2 regions of the Roseateles microcysteis genome follow, and region 2 is predicted to be linked to the other one. Evidence: predicted binding sites of a transcription regulator. Region 2 holds the regulator's gene; the other holds the start of a gene.
What was found. Region 2 encodes FliA, which starts transcription of late flagellar genes. Its sites were predicted from a motif close to CTAAAGTTTNNNNNNNNNNNGCCGNTA; they were not measured.

Region 1 (4,208 bases), on a different contig from region 2:
GCTGCTTCCTCACTGATTTCATCGCGACCTTGACGGCCGGCTGCGTTCTCACATGCTTGCATGGAAGTCTCCAAAAGTTGATCGGGGCCTCTCGCCGAACAAGATTCCAATGCATGCGCGGTGCGCGCGTATCGGCCACGATGGGGAGAACTTTAGGCAGCCCCCTGCCGTTCATTCGTGAGAAAAGCACCCATTCGCCCCCTGCTTATCAAAGCCTGTCCCTGCGCGCCCCTGCCGAAAACCATTCATGGCGGCGCGGTCCGGAGTTCCCTGGACCGCGAGCCTGTTTCAGCTACTCAATAGACGAACTCGCAACAGGACTGACAAAGACGCAGCAGGCAAGAGCTCCCCACCCCTCAAGCGCCCCACCCTGCCGGATCTGATGACGGCAATCTCGCTTCAGCACCCCGCTACAGGTGCATCCCACGGTGAAGCGAAGAACTGGCAGGAATGCACGGCGCTTATCGATTGATCGGCCTATTGACAAACAGCGCTCAAGTTCAGCGCTGGCTTGTCCGATACCCATTCCAACGGGTCTGGAAACAGACACGTGGTCCGGTAGAGAAGGCTCTGTTGGTCGGGTATCCGCAAGGATGCTGGATTGGTGAACTTGTCTGCTGGGCGGTATGGACATCGTTGGCCGGAAGGCCAGGGGTAGCCATGTCACGGGAGCCCGCAAGGGCGCTCGGTTCACGTCGGCCTTGTTCCGTGGGGGTACAGGCCACTGGTCCTAGCCATTCGTCTATGTAGCTGAAACAGGAGCAAATCATGCCCGCCGTCATCAATACCAACATCAATTCGCTGAATTCACAGCGAAACATCAACAACTCGCAGGCGGCGGTCTCCGTCGCCATGCAGCGCCTGTCCTCGGGTCTGCGCGTCAATTCCTCCAAGGACGACGCCGCCGGCCTGGCCATCGCCGAACGCATGAGCACCCAGGTGCGCGGCATGAACGTGGCGATGCGCAATGCCAACGACGGCATTTCGCTGGCGCAAACCGCTGAAGGCGCGCTGGCCAAGGTCGGCGACAACCTGCAGCGCATGCGTGAGCTGGCTGTGCAAGGCCGCAACGCCACCAACACCACGGCCGACCTCGGTTCGCTGGGCAAGGAATTCAAGGAACTGTCCAACGAAATCCTGCGCGTCACCGGCGGCACGACCTTCAACGGCCGCGCCATCCTGGCCGGCGACTCCGGCACGCAGACCTTCCAGATCGGCGCCAACACCACGGCCAATGACCGCGTGGACGTCGCCACCAAGAACATGAACACCGATGGCACCATCACGGCAGTCACCGGCGCCACGTTCGACGACACCATCGTCCAGGCCGACCTGGATACCATCATCGACGACATCGACACCGCGCTGGACACGGTCAACTCCGAACGCGCCGTGCTCGGCGCCTCGCAGAACCGCTTCGATGCCGTGATCTCGAACCTGCAGATCTCGGTGGAGAACCAGACGGCTGCCCGCAGCCGCATCATGGACGCCGACTTCGCTGCCGAAACTGCCAACCTGAGCCGCGCGCAGATTCTGCAGCAGGCCGGTACGGCAATGATCGCCCAGGCGAATCAGATGCCTCAGAACGTCCTGTCGCTTCTTCGATGACCCTGGGCCAGCCTCGCTGGCCCTGACCACGGCCGATGTCACTACGGAAGTAGTCACTCCGCCAGCCCAAGCACCCTGAGAACGCCGCCCGGCAAAAAATTGCCGGGCCGGCGTCGCCATGCAAGAAAGGATTTAAGTAGATCGAGGTGTCGTCGATAACACATCCAACGGGTCCGAAATGTTTGAGGACTGCGTTGTCCGGTCAGCCGGCCGATGGACATATTGGCTTGCCCTCAAGGCATTCCTTATTGAAGTTAGGCAGGACGCGGACGGTAGGAGGCCAGGCGCAAGCCATGGTCGTACCGGCAAGGCTTCTTCCCTGTGGAGACGGCCGAGTTATCGAACCGCAAGAAGGCTACCCGAGTACCGGACAAGTACCCGAAACCTTAGACACCGAAAGGATTGAAAATGCCTGCGATCATCAATACCAACCTGGCTTCGCTGAACGCTCAGCGCAATCAGGCTTCTTCTCAGCTCTCGATGGCCACATCGATGCAGCGCCTGTCTTCCGGCATGCGCGTCAACTCCGCCAAGGACGACGCCGCCGGCCTCGCGATTGCAGAGCGAATGAACACCCAGGTTCGCGGCATGACCGTCGCGATCCGCAATGCCAACGACGGCATTTCGCTGGCCCAGACGGCTGAAGGCGCGCTCTCCAAAGTGGGCGACGCACTGCAGCGCATGCGTGAACTGGCCGTGCAGGGCCGCAACGCGACCAACACCACCACCGACATCGGCTCACTGGGCAAGGAATTCGCCGAACTCTCCAAGGAAATCGTCCGCGTCACCGGCGGCACGACCTTCAACGGCAAGGCGATCCTGGCCGCCGACTCCGGCACGCAGACCTTCCAGATTGGCGCCAACACGACAGCCAACGACCGCGTCGACGTGGTCACCCGGGATATGACGGCTGACGCCACGATCACGGCGGTCACCGGCGCAACGTTCGACGACACCACGGTGGGCACCGACCTGGACACCATCATCCAGAACATCGACCTGGCACTGGACACCACCAACTCCGAGCGCGCCGTGCTGGGTGCCTCGCAGAACCGCTTTGACGCGGTGATCTCCAACCTGCAGATCTCGGTGGAAAACCAGACCGCCGCCCGCAGCCGCATCATGGATGCGGACTTCGCCTCGGAAACCGCCAACCTGAGCCGCGCGCAGATCCTGCAGCAAGCCGGTACGGCCATGATTTCGCAGGCCAACCAGCAACCGCAGCAAGTGCTGCGTCTGCTGCAGTAAGGCGCGGCAGGGGTCGCGCGCGTCGCACGCGATCCAGTTAGCAAAAGCGCAGGAAGTGTTGGGCACCGACCTCAAGGTCGGGGCCTGACGCTTCCTTTTTGGCCGTGATTTAGGCGCTTGATCGGGCTTTTGAAAAATTTGAGCACTCGCAGAATTCAGTCATCGGGTAGGTGGAATCCTGCCTCCCGGCCTGAATTTGCAGGAGTGCTGAAATGCCCCAGACCATTAACACGAACATTGCCTCGATCAACGCGCAGCGGAACCTGAACAACTCTCAGGGCTCCCTGGCCGTGGCGATGCAGCGCCTGTCATCCGGCATGCGCGTCAATTCGGCCAAGGATGACGCGGCCGGCTTGGCGATTGCCGAGCGGATGAACGCCCAGGTGCGCGGCATGAACGTGGCGATCCGCAATGCCAACGACGGCATCTCGCTGGCGCAGACGGCTGAAGGCGCGCTGGCCAAGGTCAGCGATACCTTGCAGCGGATGCGCGAACTGGCGGTGCAGGCACGCAATGCCACCAACACAAGCGCGGACCGCAAGAGCCTGGGCAAGGAATACCAGGAACTGGCCAAGGAAATCCAGCGCGTGATCGCCGGCACCACCTTCAACGGCAAGACCATTCTGGGTGCGGACGCGGCAACACCGCAGACCTTCCAGGTCGGCCCGAACACCTCGGTCAACGACACCATCGACGTGACGACGGTCGACCTGACGGTCGATCCGACCATCATCGCGATCACCGACCCGACGATCTCGACCATCGACGACACCTCCGACCCGACGACGCTGGGCGCCGTGATCGACGCGATCGACCTGGCGATCAACACGGCCAGCGAGCAGCGAGCGGCACTGGGTGCGACGCAGAACCGCTTCGAGGCCGTGATCTCGAACCTGATGATCTCGGTCGAGAACCAGAGCGCGGCACGCAGCCGCATCATGGACGCCGACTACGCGGCTGAAACCTCGGCCCTCTCCCGCTCGCAGATCCTGCAGCAGGCTGGCAATGCCATGGTGGCCCAGGCCAACCAGTTGCCTCAGCAAGTGCTTTCGCTGCTGCGCAACGGCTGATCGCCCGCAGCAATCGCGCCCTTTGCGGCAAACTGACGGGCCGGCCAAAAACCGGCCTAAAGTTTTTTCAGGACTGGTCGATAAAAGCCTCAACACCGGCAACCGCCCGGGGTCCTGGCACCTGCCATGCCCTCGAGACGCTGGAGAACTCTCATGGCAACCATCACATCAGCAGGCATAGGCAGCGGCCTGGACATCGAATCCCTGATCACCAAGCTGGTGGCAGCCGAGCGCGCGCCCATTACCCAGCTGGCGACCCGCACAGACACCTTAAAGACCCAG
Region 2 (4,208 bases):
GACGCAGGCCACCCCAGTGGCGGCCGTTCACCGTGATTGGTGCGCTGGCCTCTTTCATGATCACGAACTTGCCGCCGCCCATGTCGCGCCGGTAGGTCTGCAGGAGGAACGGCTTCTCGTTGCGCGCCGATGCAAGGCCGGTGCGGTCGTTGAACACGCGGCGGTAGCGGCTGTTGGCGGTATTCCAGACCACATCGCCGGCGCGCTGGGGTTGGCAGTAGGCCCGGTTGTGGGTCGCGACGTAGCCGTTGCGGTCCACGGCGATGCAGAACACCACCTTGTCGCTGAGTTGCAGCATGCGCTCCTGCACCGCAGGAAACAACTGGTCGGCCAGATCGACGAAGCCGGTCAGTACCTGGGCCGGATTGCTGCCCGCAATCGGCCGGTAGTTGGTGTCGAAGAGCTGCTCGCTGCGGATGCGGCCCTCGCTCAGCGCCAGCTCCAGCAAGGATGCAATCTCGCCCGCAGCCTCCTGCGCGGCGCGGATGTAGGCCGAGTCTTCGACCTCGACACCGCTGTGCGCAATCTGCTCGATCAGCGTTTCCGAGACGCTCAGGAAGCGGTCGCTGCAGGCGAAGGCCACGTCCAGGTCCGACATCACGCGGCGGACTGCAAGGCCAGCGCTTTCGACGCGAGCGGCCAGGGCCTGCATCGTGGACTGGCTGGCCTGGGCCGATTGATCGATGGCGGCAACGTCCCCTTCCATTTCAGCGAACGAGGCATGAATGCCACCACGCTGCTGGCCGGCATTGCCTTCGCTGCGCAGTTCGCGGCTGAAGGCCTCGATGCGGGTGTCCAGCGTTGTCACCGTGCTCATGATGGCCTTGGCCGAGGATTCGACCTGCGCCGCCAGGTCCTTCACCGCGTCAGCCACCACGCCGAAACCGCGCCCGGCCTCACCTGCACGCTTGGCCTCGACCGAGGCATTGAAGGCCACGAGCCGCGTCTGCAGGGCGATCTTGGTGATCTGGCTGGCCGCGTCTTCCACTTGCTTGAGGTTCTGCACGATGCCGCCGACCTCGCTGTCCAGACGGGTCAGTGCCTGGCGCGAACGCTCGACGGCCGCGCGGGTCTGTTGGGTGCATTGGGTGATGGCAGCCTGCGAGCGCTGGACCTGGCCCAGCTCGCCGGCCAGCGCACTCATGGTTTCACCCTGCGCCTGCACATGCTTCTTGGTGTCTTCGATCACGCCGCGCACCTCGGCAGCGTCCCGACCCACGGTAGAGACCGTGCGCGAAAGCGTCTTGATGGTTTCCAGCGGGCTCACGCCGGCTGGCTCGGCCGGCGAATGACTCGACGGGCCCGTGAACGCGCTGCTGCGCTTGCTGAACATGCGTCTGTCTCCCCTGCGGCTCTGACGGCCGCAACCAGGGCAGGTTACCAGTCGCGCAACTTGACCCGCAAGCGGGCAATGGCCTGGCTGTGCAGCTGGCAGACACGCGACTCGGTGACCTTGAGCACCGCAGCGATCTCTTTCAGGTTCATGTCATGTTCGTAGTACATGGACATGACATAGCCCTCGCGCTCGGGCAGGTTCGTGATCGCCAGCACCAGGGCCTCGCGCATGCGATGGTCCTGCAGCATGGCCATCGGGTTGGCGGCCGGGTCGGCGACATGGCGGTCGAGGTAGTCGTTGTCGCCATCGTCGCCCGACATGTCTTCCAGGTAGACGAGCTGGGTGCCCCGCACCTTGCCAAGCAACTCCTGGTAGTCCCCCAGGCTCAGGCCCATTTCCTTGGCGATTTCGCTTTCCTGCGGCGCTCGGCCGAGACGCTGCTCCAGCTTGTGGACTGCGGATTCGATTTCGCGCTGCTGGCGGCGGGTGCCACGGCTCATCCAGTCGCCGCCGCGCAGCTCGTCGAGCATGGCGCCGCGGATGCGCTGGGTGGCAAAGGTTTCGAACTGCACTCCTTGCGCGGTGTCAAAGCGCGACAGCGCGTCGGTCAGGCCGATCAGGCCGACCTGGATCAAGTCATCGAGTTCCACATTGGCCGGCAGCTTGGCAATCATCTGATGGGCCAGGCGGCGCACCAGGGGGCTGTACTGCTTGAGCATCGCAGAGGTCTCAAGCCGACCTTTGGCGGTGTACATCGTTGTCTCCTGCGATTTCAGAGGGTCGCCACGGAGGCGCCCTGCGCGTGTCGGACAACGGGGCGCAATGGCGCGGCGTCTGCCGACACCTCAAGCATCGCTCCAGGCGGCGCCGCAATCAAGAGCTCGCGTGCGAGAAATCGCATTTCCGAGGACATTGGCACGCTGGCGGGCTGGCGCGGGTCCAGGCAGGCCCAGTCCCTGAGCACCGCGCCGAGAAAGCCGTCGGCGCAGGAACTGATCTGCTGGGCGATCCGGCCGGTCAGGCGCAATTGAGGCGGGCTGGCCAGCAGCAGGCTGTAAACCATCAGGCCGGCACGCTGGGCCAGCCATTTCATGCCGCTGTAGGCATGGGTGACCGAGCGCGGGTCGGTATCGGCCAGCAGCACTGGGCGCAGCTCGCGTGTGGCCACAACGCGGGCCAGCTCAGCGGCGCTGGCATGCAGCAGGACCACGTCGGCATGCGGGCAAGCGGCGGCCACCGCCTCGAGGAACTGCGCCGCAGAGCCCTGGGCGTTGATGTAGCGCATCGGCAAGCCGCGCGCTGACAGGTAGGAGACGTGATCCGACAGGCGCTCGACGCAGGCCGGCAAGTCGATGGCGGCCAGCTCGTTGGCCGGCGGCGAGAGTTCGCCGGCATCGACCACCAGTGTGTGCAGGCCAAGCTCGGCAAAAGCCGCGCACAGGCCTTCCAGCAGCGCGCCGGAACCGACCACATGCGGGTTGGACAGCACCGGCACGAAACGCACCCGCGAACTGGAGAAGAGCTTGCGCAGGCCATCAGCCTGGTCCAGCGGCGCGGAGTTGAAAGCCTGGCGGTCGCGCGTCATGGTCGAAGACCTCAAAAGCTGCCCATCGGTTGGGCGTGGACGTTCGGATTCGCAGCGGCGGGCAGCGCGGGGCCGCCGGCGAAGATCAGGTTGACGTCAGACGCGTCCATGCGCCAGGCCGGCGCCGACACGGCACGCAGCGCACGCTGCACCAAGGCCGGGCTGGAGAGGCGATGCCAGTCTTCGGGCACGCGCTGGCCGTTGGTCACGCCAATCACCTTGAGCTTGTGGCGGATCATGATGTCCAGGGCCGGTGCCAGGCGCACCGCCTCGTCGATCTTGGACAGCACGATGCCGTGGGCCTGCGTGGCACGCCAGGCGCTGACCACGTCGTCGATGGTTTCGCCCTGCTGGGCGGCATTGACGACCAGCAGCTTGCGGATGCTGCGGTGCGCCAGCATGTCCAGCAGCTCGGCGGTGCGGGTGTCGCGCTGCGCCATGCCAGCCGTGTCGATCAGGACCATCTTCTTGCTGGACAGCAGTTCCAGCAGGTCTTCCAGCGAAGCGCGGTCATGCGCCGTGTGCACCGGCACGCCGAGGATGCGGCCATAGGCGCGCAACTGCTCGTGGGCGCCAACCCGGTAGGCGTCGAGCGTGATCAGGCCCAGGTTCGCTGCGCCGAAGCGGGTAGCGAAGGCAGCGGCGATCTTGGCCGTGGTCGTGGTCTTGCCCACGCCGGTGGAGCCGATCAGGGCGAACACCCCGCCCTGCTCTTCCAGCGCCGGCGAATGCTCGTCGGTATGCAGATTGCGAGACAGCACATTGGCCGCCCAGGCGGTTTCATCCGGGCTGTGATGGTCGGAAGGCATGCCTTCGACCAGCTTGCGCACCAGGGCCGGCGAAAAGCCGACTTCCAGCAGCTTTTGCGTCAGCTGAGCCTGGGCCGGCTGGCGCTGCAGTTTCTCCATGAAAGCCAGGGCGCCGAAGCGCTCCTCGATCAGGCCCTTCATCGAGCGCAGCTCATTCATCATGTCCTGCTGGTCGCGACGACCGCGGCCGGCATCGCGCTCGGCCAGCGTCGGGACGGCCGGCGCGTCGATGCGGATCTCGTCGCGCAGCACCGGCGGCGTGATGCGGCGCGGTGCGGGTTCGGGCGCGGGTGCAGGCGCCTGGCGCGGCTGCATCGCCTTCAAGGCGGCCTCGGCACGCTGGCGGCGGGCGGCTTGCAGGGAAGTGACGTCGTCCGGCAGCTCGGGCGCGGCTCGGGCGGCCGGCGGTGCTTGCAGGATCGGGTCGGGCTGACCGGTCAGTTCGGCCTGGCGGCGCTTGAGCATGCGCTCGCGCACA

Region 1: a site for FliA is predicted at 1,740-1,766, ahead of V3596_RS21450 (flagellin N-terminal helical domain-containing protein). Genes of this name have one in related genera too.

What each region holds. Positions count from the first base shown of each region.
Region 1 covers NZ_JBAJMV010000009.1:50,840-55,047, reverse strand. Annotated here, with positions in the region: gene V3596_RS21460 (tetratricopeptide repeat protein) at 1-62, opposite strand, end outside; gene V3596_RS21455 (flagellin N-terminal helical domain-containing protein) at 769-1,608, shown strand; gene V3596_RS21450 (flagellin N-terminal helical domain-containing protein) at 2,017-2,856, shown strand; gene V3596_RS21445 (flagellin N-terminal helical domain-containing protein) at 3,069-3,926, shown strand; gene fliD (flagellar filament capping protein FliD) at 4,080-4,208, shown strand, end outside.
Region 2 covers NZ_JBAJMV010000002.1:875,202-879,409, forward strand. Annotated here, with positions in the region: gene V3596_RS08960 (methyl-accepting chemotaxis protein) at 1-1,333, opposite strand, end outside; gene V3596_RS08965 (RNA polymerase sigma factor FliA) at 1,378-2,091, opposite strand; gene V3596_RS08970 (flagellar biosynthesis protein) at 2,109-2,921, opposite strand; gene flhF (flagellar biosynthesis protein FlhF) at 2,933-4,208, opposite strand, start outside.